DNA from 2 places in the Anabaena sp. WFMT genome. Region 2 is predicted to be linked to the other one. Evidence: predicted binding sites of a transcription regulator. Region 2 holds the regulator's gene; the other holds the start of a gene.
The links. Region 2 encodes HrcA, which represses chaperone genes, less so after heat shock. Its sites were predicted from a motif close to TTAGCACTCNNGANTCNNGAGTGCTAA; they were not measured.
Positions count from the first base shown of each region.

Region 1 (5,520 bases), on a different contig from region 2:
GATTAAGTGCAGATTGATAAGCTTGTTCAACTTGTTTAATTTCTTGACTTTGAGCAGCAATATCTTGTTCTAAAGATGAAACTTTATCTTTTGCTTCTGTTAATCTGTTTTTGGCGTTAGTTACTTCATCCGCACTTCTAATAATTTCTGTATTGGCACGATTTAATCTTTCTTGTGCTTCTAAATAATCAACTCGGGGAACTGCACCGGGATTTAATAAAGTGCGGAGATTTTTTTCTCTTTGTTGAGCAATACTTAAATTATTTTCAACTTTAATACGGATATTTTCAGCATTAACTATATTAGTTTGAGCATTAATAACACTGGTTTTAGCGCTGGCTAAATTTTCTTGTAACCGAGTCAACCGGACTTTTGCTTGATTGATAATCGAAAGTTGACGTTGTGCTTCAGCTTCTGCTGCTGCTTGTTTAGCTTTGTAATCTGACAAACGCGAGTTTAACAATTCATCTTGCAGTTTTGTTCCCGCAGTTTTTCCCCCAGTCCGTTCTGCTTGTAAACGCTGTAAGTCTTCCTCAATTAATTTACTAGCTTTAGCCAAGCGATTCACATCTGTTTGTTGTAAATTGGGGTCACGTTCAATTAAAATCTGATCTTTGGTAACGCGATCGCCTTCTTTCACCTTTACGGCTAGAATAGAACCATTACCCAAAGATGTCACTGGTCTGACTTGGGTAGATGCAATTAACTCTCCTGGTGCTGTGGCTACTTCATCAATTTCGGAAAAATGCGCCCAGGAAATTGCTCCAAATATAACGATGCTAATTGTTCCGGCTAATAATCTTGTATAAAGTGGTGGTAATTCTTGTACAGCTTTACCCAATTCATAAGATAATTGTTCTTCTGGTTGAGCAAATCTCTCTTTTGTCTGACGTGCTTGAGCAGCATTTGCAGCTAGGGAATATTTCATAGATTTTGGTAATGGGTAATGGGTAATGGGTAATGGGTAATGGGTAATGGGTAATGGGTAATGGGTAATGGGTAATGGGTAATGGGTAATGGGTAATGGGTAGAAGTCTTTCCAATCACCAATCACCAATCACCAATCACCAATTACCTAATTTAAATAGCTAAATAACGGTGCAAAAAATTTTCCAAAGTTTCCAATTGAAAGTTAAAAATTCTTTCTACATTTGCGGTTTCTTCTGCTGTGCAGAAAAATTCATTAGCCAGTAAAGTGCGAAGGGTTCCTAAAGCTGTTTGTGCTTGGAAATTTAATAAACCCAATGCACTTCGTAACCCGTCAATAGCAAACAAAGGAACGTTAATTACTATCGGTTCTTTGTTAAAGATGCGACTAAAAATCTTAGGAATATCCTCTCGCAATAGAATTTCCGCGCCTCCTATTGGTAAAATTTGATTACGAGCATCTGCAACGGTCAAAGAATCTACAATTATTCTGGCTAAATCATCGGTGCTAACAATAGATGTACGGTTTTTAGGATCACCGATAAGTAAATACAAACCAGTTTCTCGAAAGCGTTCTGCCAGTGGTAGCAAGTTTGATGCTAGTCCAGCCGGGCGTAAAATAGTGTAATCTAAGCCACTACTTTGCAGATATCTCTCTACGGCTCGTTTTGCTTTGAACACGGGTGCATCTTCATATCCTCTATCAGCACCTAAAACGGATATGAAAACAAAATGTTCAACACCTTGGACTTTAGCTTGGTCAATGAGTTCAATATTAGCGCGGTAATCCAAGGAGAGTGCATCATTACCCGAACCGTGAGTGCTGATTATATGTTTAATGCCTCGACAAGCTTTTTCAATGTCCTGTTCTCGTTGCAAATCCCCAATGAAGATATCAGAACCCCGATGTTCTAACTCGCTGTAATGGGATGTGAGACGGACAAACGATCGCACAGGCTGCTGTTGTTGGCGCAATAGTCGCACGACGCGACGACCAATTCCTCCAGTTGCTCCAGTGACTAGAATCATAGCTTTTGGATTTGAGTATGGGGCTATTCCTCTAGTTCAGTTTAATCACTATTTTCCGTTGAGAAAATTCTCAGAATCCGAAGTTGTGCCATTTTGCCTACAATGGAAATCTTAGGCTGCGATTTATACTGTCTTGACTCCGATAATGTTGCGCCGTTACACCCTTTAAAGATTTACTTATAAATGGTCTGTTTGATATTGAGGAAAATTAAATGACACTATTAAAAGATCAAGTTGCGATTGTCACGGGAGCATCACGGGGAATTGGGAGAGCGATCGCACTCCAACTAGCATCTCAAGGCGCTAAAGTAGTTGTCAACTATGCCAGTTCTAGCGCAGCAGCAGACGAAGTAGTAGCAGAAATTATCGCTAATGGGGGAGATGCGTTCGCACTCAAAGCAGACGTTTCTCAACCAGATCAAGTAGAGACACTCATTAACACCACCATTGACAAGTTTAAGCGTGTCGATATTTTGGTTAATAATGCAGGCATTACCCGCGACACCTTACTATTACGAATGAAATTAGAAGATTGGCAAGCAGTTATAGACCTAAATTTAACTGGTGTATTTTTATGTACAAAACTTGTCAGCAAAATTATGCTTAAACAACGTTCTGGGCGAATTATTAATATTGCCTCCGTCGCTGGACAAATGGGCAACCCAGGACAAGCCAACTACAGCGCCGCCAAAGCAGGTGTGATTGGTTTTACCAAAACAGTTGCTAAAGAACTAGCTTCCCGTGGCATCACCGTTAACGCCGTCGCTCCTGGCTTTATCACCACCGACATGACCAGCGATGTCAAAGCCGAAAATATTCTCCAATTCATCCCCCTGGGTCGCTACGGTCAACCTGAAGAAATTGCTGGTATGGTGCGCTTTCTTGCAGCTGATCCCGCAGCAGCTTACATCACTGGTCAAGTCTTGAATGTAGACGGGGGAATGGTCATGTAACTCGTAATTCGTAATTCGTAATTTACCGCCATGTAAAGGAAGAAATACATTAATTAAGACCGTGGTATAAATGCGCGGAATGTGCGTACTTGCACAACCTTAGTATTATTAATTCAATTACGAATTACGAATTATCAATTACGAATTACTACGTATTCTTTGCCAGATAGTAAAACCCAAAAGCAAAATAATACTAGCGGCAGATGTAGCCATAACTGGTAAAGTCATACCTTGTATTCTCATAGCCAGCAAATTAAAAAACAAAGTAATTGACCACAGAGTCAAAGCTGCGTGGCGTTGGGATAACCCCCAAGCCAACAAACGGTGATGTAAATGGTCTTTACCGGGAGTACTCAGGGGGTTTTTTCCTGCTAGAAGTCGCCGTACAAAAACCTGAGTGGTATCTAATACTGGCAACATCAGAAATAAAACCGTGGGTACAAGAGCATAAACGGTGTTTTGTTGGAGTTTTCCTAAAATACTAGTTGCTGCTAATACGTAGCCGAAAAAATATGCCCCGGCATCACCCATAATGATCCGTGAGGGATAGAAATTGTGCCTCAAAAATCCCAGTGCAGCACCTGCTAAAGCGGCTAAAACTAAGGTTGCTGCGGCTCGATTATTAAACTGAGCCGAAACCCCTAACAAACTCATGGCGGTAATAAAACTGATTCCTCCCGCCAAACCATCCATACCGTCCATCAGGTTGATGGCATTGGTAATACCTACTACCCACAACACTGTCAACGCCATCGACAATAGCGAGTCTATGGGTGTACCAAAAGTAACTTTAATACTAATGCCATTTGCTACCAGCAAGAGTGCCGTGATCATCTGCGCCCACAAACGCACAGAAGGAGGTAAGCCAAATTGATCATCAATAAAGCCAACCAGGACTAAGATAGATCCTCCCAAAAGGATTGTTAGTACCTGAGCTAACACCCCTTGGAGTTCAATAGGTCGTAAGAGACTAGCCAACACCAAAGCGGCAATAACACCGGCATAGATAGCCAAACCTCCGGCATTAGGTAAAGGTTCTTGGTTAAGTCGTCGGGCATTGGGTTGGTCTGCCCAACCGACCCGCAAGGCAAATTGACGTATTGCCGGAATTAAACGCCAAGTCACAAACCAAGCCAAAATAAAAGTAAATACTACCGCTAACCAGCCGGTGCCGCTAGGGTTAGCAATGCCAAGAGACTTAAGGGAGTTGTCTAGGTTCATCTCCCACTTTAACCATTACTGCTAGTATTGAAAATCAGCATCAATTGTAATATTAATCAATTTTTTATTAGAATTTCTTAATTTGAGTGGCTAAGGGACTTAGCACTCTTTGCCTGTGAGTGCTAAATTGTCTAATGGAAGCGCTAGAGAAATTAAACATGGCGAAAATTATTGCATTTGATGAAGAATCACGGCGGGCATTAGAAAAGGGTATTAACGCTCTGGCTGATGCGGTGAAAATCACCTTGGGGCCAAAAGGTCGCAACGTCCTTTTAGAAAAAAAATTTGGTATACCTCAAATTGTCAACGATGGTATCACTGTTGCCAAGGAAATTGAATTAGAAGATCCTTTGGAAAACACTGGAGCTAGACTAATCCAAGAAGTGGCATCCAAAACCAAGGATGTGGCTGGGGATGGAACTACTACTGCTACGGTTCTAGCACAAGCTTTAGTTCGAGAAGGACTCAAGAACGTTGCCGCAGGTACTAACCCTATTAGCTTGAAGCGGGGAATTGATAAAACCGTTGAGGCACTCGTGCAAGAAATTGCTAAAATTGCCAAACCAGTAGAAGGAAGTGCGATCGCTCAAGTAGCTACCGTTTCGGCTGGTAATGACGAAGAAGTCGGCAATATGATTGCTGAAGCTATGGAAAAAGTCACCAAAGATGGCGTAATCACCGTAGAAGAATCCAAATCCCTCACTACCGAATTAGAAGTAGTGGAAGGGATGCAAATTGACCGGGGTTACATTTCTCCATACTTCATCACCAACAACGAACGGATGACGGTGGAATTTGAAAACGCCCGTATCCTGATTACCGACAAAAAAATCAGCAGCATTCAGGATTTAGTACCTGTCTTAGAAAAAGTTGCCCGGTTAGGTCAACCTTTACTGATAATTGCCGAAGATGTAGATGGCGACGCTTTGGCGACTTTAGTTGTCAACAAAGCGCGGGGTGTATTGGCAGTTGCTGCTATCAAAGCTCCTGGCTTTGGTGAACGCCGCAAAGCTTTATTACAAGATATCGCGATCCTCACCGATGGACAGATGATTTCTGAAGAAATCGGTTTAAGTTTGGATACCGCAACTTTAGAAATGCTGGGAACTGCCCGCCAAATCACCATTGACAAAGAAAACACCACAATTGTATCTGCTAGTGACATCAAGCCAGAGGTACAAAAGCGGATTGCTCAAATTCGTAAACAGTTGGAAGAAACTGATTCCGACTACGATAGCGAAAAACTACAAGAACGCATTGCCAAACTAGCTGGTGGTGTGGCAGTCATTAAAGTGGGTGCAGCTACAGAAACCGAACTCAAAGACCGCAAACTGCGGATTGAAGACGCACTCAACGCCACCAAAGCCGCAGTCGAAGAAGGCATTGTTCC
Region 1 is NZ_JBPWOA010000002.1:109,939-115,458, reverse strand. Features, by position in the region: gene ACSQ6I_RS00785 (HlyD family efflux transporter periplasmic adaptor subunit) at 1-928, opposite strand, end outside; gene ACSQ6I_RS00780 (SDR family oxidoreductase) at 1,081-1,956, opposite strand; gene fabG (3-oxoacyl-[acyl-carrier-protein] reductase) at 2,169-2,909, shown strand; gene ACSQ6I_RS00770 (MraY family glycosyltransferase) at 3,048-4,130, opposite strand; gene groL (chaperonin GroEL) at 4,289-5,520, shown strand, end outside.
Region 1: the regulator HrcA is predicted to act here: its motif matches at 4,230-4,256, upstream of groL (chaperonin GroEL).

Region 2 (5,520 bases):
TTGTATGTCAGGATTGATGAAGATACACTAGATATTGAAATTGATAGTGAATACGAAGGCTAATTTTTAGGTTTTTCTTTCCATGCTGCATTTTAAACATTCCTCAATTATTAACGCACCAGTAGAAGTAGTTTGGAAATTTCATGAAAGATCAGACATCTTACAATTACTAACCCCACCTTGGCAACCAGTTCAAGTAATTCGTCGTGAAGGGGGAATAGACGAAGGTGCAATTACTGAATTTCGCTTGTTTGTTGGGCTTTTACCTTTGACTTGGTTAGCGCGTCACACTGAATTTGAAAAATATAAACTGTTTACTGATAAACAGATATCTGGCCCTTTTGAGTCTTGGGTACATCGTCATGAGTTTGCAGAGGAAAATGGGAAGACTAGGTTAACTGATAATATTTCTTTTTCTCTACCTGGTGGTGATGCTGTGGAATTTGTCAGTGGTTGGTTGGTACAGGTGCAGTTAGAAGCGATGTTTCGTTATCGTCATTTTGTCACAAAAAGGGAGTGTGAGTCATGACATTAAAAGGTTTTATTGGTAAAAAGACAACATTTGTGTAGTATCTAAAGAATCACGATAAACGCATTTAAAATCACTAAAACCGTATTTTTCAGAAATTGTTTGTAAGGTTTGTTGAGTTTCAGGAAAATCGCTAGATGACATATGATTTTCTACCATTGAATATTCTTGAGGAGTTAATAAAGACCAATATTTTTCTACATTTTCTAAATAACGTTTCACATAGTTGTCTCTGCTTTCTTCTTCTTTACGCACAATATCAATGAGAATAAAAATACCACCTGGTATTAGGAGTTTTTTAACCTGCTTAATTAAATTATCTTTTTCCTCAATTTGCAGATGATGGAGAGCAAAAGATATTAAAATCACATTAAATTTATTCTCTTTATTTTTCGCTAATTCAGAAGTTAATTCCCAGCAATCTCCTTTAATAAAATTTGTTTTACATTTAGTTACGGCTAGATTCTTTTCAGCCCCTTTAAGTGCCGGATTTGATAAATCTATACCTGTATATTCAGCAATTTGGGTATTTAGTAAAGCTTGAGAGGTGAAACTAGCATCACCACACCCAATATCAAGCATAGTAAAAGGTTTTTGAAAGTAGTTAAGTAGTAATTCATGTAGCACAACATAAATTTCGTGGTGTCCCATGTAATTCTTATTTAACACTTTTTGATAAAGCTGCCATTGTTCGTTAAAAAATTTTTTGGGGAGAAACGATTCATTTTGATTAATTTCGACTTTTATAGAATCTGGCATATTTTTAATTTTCCTAGTTTGTAGATTTTAAATGCAATTGAATGTATCTATCGTTTTTGAATCACAAAATTTTATCAAGTTGTAGGTGTAAATAATTTTTGTTGTATTCTCTTTTACCCATCTACTGCTTTTAGAGGTGGCCGCACACATAAATAAATCAACGCCCCAAATAGAGGAATTAAAGCAAATAACCAAAATAATTGATTATCTTTCCAACCACGTCGTGTCATATCATCTCCTAATAAGGCCGGAAATAATAGACTCAACATACAAAAGTCTAAACTCATTACATGAATAAAACGGCTAGTTTGCCATTGTTGTAAAAAATTAGCCCAATCTCCTTGGAAACCATAAGCAACTAAAACACCAGCACCTAATGTTAATAAAATGCCAGTTATACGCGAATCGAAGATTTTCAGAAATAAATTTTTTTTGCCTATAAACTCTTGATTTGGTTCTCTTAAAGCTAAATATGGTAAAAGTGCAAATGCACCAACTGCAAAGGAAGCTGTAGCAAACGGCCAAGCTGGTATTTTTTGCCCTCTACCATCTATAAATAATACGGCACTATAGATTAAAGGCCAAATACCCATGATATTAAATAAGGCAATTATTATAGGATTAATACCTTGCCAATTACCTGTAGACAGATTTTTAATTAATTCTAAACTCTCTGGGAAATTATCAGGAGGAGCAAAGAAAAAGGCATAGGAAATAAATCCTAGCCATAACAAACCAAAGGCAATTTTTCTCAACATGATTTAGGCAATTTAACTAAAAGCTTCTGAGAGATAATCTGCTGCTGCGGCTACAACTGCGATCGCACTTTCATAGTCTAAACGAGTTGGTCCCAAAACTCCCACACTCCCTACCGGTATAGAACCCCGACGATAGGTAGAAGAAATTAAAGTACAACCACGAATTGGTTCTAGTGGGTTTTCTGCACCAATACGAACTGTTACCCTTGATTTACCAGTTTCCTCAGTTTCTGGTTCCTCACAGATTAAACGCCACAACTGTTCTTGTTCTTCTTCCAAAAGATGGATGATAGTTTGTACTTGCTGTAATTGGGAAAATTCTGGCTGACGCAAAACTTCCCCTACCCCCCGCACCATAATTTGTGTTGCAGCTGGTGCTAGAGTGCGACGTGTCAACTCTGCAATTGAATTTTTCAAGAATTCACCATAGCGTTGAAACTCTTGGTCTAATTCACTCCAGTCAAGTTTAGCTAACTCCAACAAACTGCGGCCTCGTAAGTGACTATTTAGAAAATTGGATACAATTTGCAACTCATGATCAATTACCTCAGGATCAGGTTTAGTTTCTGACGACGCTGTGAATAAATCCATCACCTTAGAATGCGTCTCATAACCATCTGTCACCACAATCAGCATAATTGTACCAGGTTCAATCTGCACTAATTGCAAATGTCGTAACTGTGCAGTAGTCGGTTGTGGCATAGTAATCAAAGTAATGCAGCCACTCAAAGTTGCTAAAATTTGTGCAGCACCTTGCAATAGAGCTTCCAAACTCCAATCTTCCCAATGTAGACGTTGTTGTAATGCGGCTTCTACCTCTTTAGTTAAAGCTTCTGTTCGTGTACCATCTCGGAAAGAAGGTGTAATTAGTTGATCAACATAAGTGCGATAACCAGAATCAGAAGGTATCCTCCCCGCTGAAGTATGTGGTTGGTAAAGTAAACCAGATTTTTCTAAAACACCCATGACATTGCGAATAGTTGCAGAACTAACACCAAGGTCAAACTCCTCAATTAGAGCTTTAGAGCCAACAGGCTCTGCCGTAGCAATGTAGTGGCGTACAGTTGCCCAAAGTATATGCTGTTGTCGATTTGTCAGCTGAACTTGCATAGGTGATATTTTACTGAAGGCAAATTTTAATCAAAGGTTGAAAAAATATTGTGGCTATAACCGCAAAGCAAAAAAAGGTTAATAATTATTTAATTAAGATAGCAAATTATATACTCGTATGATGGTGATTAACGCAAAAGTTACCCTTAATTCATCATCACAGCGTATTACCTGATACAGCTTGACCATAGCACCAAAAGCTGCGTTTAAGATGAGATTTTCATCTTTTTCTGTATTCTTTCATAAGCTTCTAAGCAATGCTGTATTTTTCGATACTGATTTATTTATTTGATAGACAGGGAATGGAATTGAGGAGGACAAATCAAGTTAAAAATACTAAACTTCTGCCTCCTGCCCCCTGTCTACCAATGTTAATACTGAGGAACTGAAGAATCAACTAATATCGAATAAGCAGAAATACCACCCGTAATATTTTTAACATTTGTAAATCCTTGAGCAACTAACCATTGACACATCTGAGCAGAGCGCACACCATGATGACACAGGACAAGGGTTTCTGCATGGGGATCAAAGCGGGTGGGGACTTGCTCACCCCATTCGGCAAATTCACTCAGGGGCAGGTTGACAAACCCTTCCAGGCTTGCTATTTCAACTTCTTGGGGTTCGCGCACATCCATTAGCTGCAAACTAGAATCACCTGCTGCAAGACGTTGTGCTAGTTCTTCTACGCTAATTGAGGCAAAGGGTTGAACAAAAGATGTACCTGTCATGTAGTTTTTCTAAACGATCCTATACTATTCATGGTGACAGAAAAGCTGGAAAATAGGTTTAGTGAACAGTCAACGCTCATTTTATGGTTTCCTGGTAGCTGGTGTCATCGTCTTGCTACTAATTGGTATTGCTGGCTTTTATTGGTTTTTTGGTAAAAGTCCATTCAACCTCAGTGTTCCTAAATCTGAACCTGGGGCTGCTATATTTGTGTCAAAAATGTCACCTGTGATGGTGTCATTATTAATAAATCCCGACCGTTTGCAAGCAATAGAGCAAAAAGGGGACATTTCTAAGCTCAAAAACAGTTTATTGGCAAAAAGTAATATAGATTTCCAAGATGATATCAAACCTTGGCTAAGTAATGAAATTACACTAGCTGTTACTAGTGAAGATATAGACCGCGACCCAGAAAACGGACTGCAACCAGGGTATCTGATGGCGCTTTCCACTGAAAAGCCAGAAAAAAGCCGTGAGTTTGTAGAGTTATTATTCTCCAAACGGGCTTTAGCTGGAGCAAATTTGGCGGTTGAACAATACAAAGGTGTGAAGTTGCTTTCTGATACCCCAGAAGTAATAACACCTGAAAAAATTCAAAATCGTTTAGCTGGTGCGGTTGTTGATAATTTTGTTTTGTTTGCTAATGATGCTAAGGTTTTACGAGAAGCGATTAATAATGTCCAAGCACCGCAATTGAATTTGAGTGATTCTCCTGAATATCAAAAAGCTGTTCAAGAGTTGCCTAAAGATGCTGTAGCTGTAGCTTTTTTGAATCTGCCCATAGTTGCTAAGTGGCAAGGATGGGAATTAGTAGAATCAATCTATGATAGCCAAATTGTTTCTTTAGTATTAAATCCCCAAGGATTGCTGGCGGAAAGCACATTTTTAGCAACTACAAAAGTTGCTCCTCCATCTCTATTATTGTCTAAACCTGTGGGTGCATTGCACTATATTCCCGAATCGGCAGGTTTGGCTGTTGGTGGGGTGAATTTAAGTAATTTAGGTGCAAGCGATTTAGCAAAACTGTGGAAACAAGGAACAGCAACAATCTACGGTTCTGAGGAACAAGCTATTTCTCGCTGGGTTAAACCTTTGGTGGATTTCCAAAAACGCTGGAATCTCAACTTGAGTAAGGATATTTTTAGTTGGGTGACAGGAGAATATGCGATCGCATCCCTAACTGAAGATAACCCACTTTTAGCCAATCAAGCAAATTGGATGTTTGTGGTGGAAAAAACGCCGCAATTAGAAACAGGTATAGCTAGGTTAGATAACATCGCTATCAACAATGGTTTTAATGTTAGTTCTCTTATTCTCAACAAGCAAAAAGTCTCCGCGTGGACAGAGTTAACCGCTACTACTGAAGACAAAACAGCCGTCAACGTCGAAGCCAAAATTGGAGGAGTGCATACAAACATTGATAATTATGAAATTTTTACCTCAGACCTAGCAACGATGGAGAAAATTCTTACACATCAAGAAAATTCTCTTGTTGATGATCGCAATTTTCAAAATAGTATTGCTACCTTCCCCCAATCCAACCAAGGATACATATATATTGACTGGAAAAAGAGTAAAAACATTCTTGAAAGTCAGCTACCAATTCTCAAATTTGTGGAAGTGTTAGGAAAACCA
Region 2 is NZ_JBPWOA010000006.1:53,803-59,322, forward strand. Features, by position in the region: gene ACSQ6I_RS05020 (CPXCG motif-containing cysteine-rich protein) at 1-63, shown strand, start outside; gene ACSQ6I_RS05025 (SRPBCC family protein) at 83-529, shown strand; gene ACSQ6I_RS05030 (class I SAM-dependent methyltransferase) at 542-1,288, opposite strand; gene ACSQ6I_RS05035 (DUF2834 domain-containing protein) at 1,402-2,046, opposite strand; gene hrcA (heat-inducible transcriptional repressor HrcA) at 2,059-3,156, opposite strand; gene ACSQ6I_RS05045 (rhodanese-like domain-containing protein) at 3,528-3,887, opposite strand; gene ACSQ6I_RS05050 (DUF3352 domain-containing protein) at 3,949-5,520, shown strand, end outside.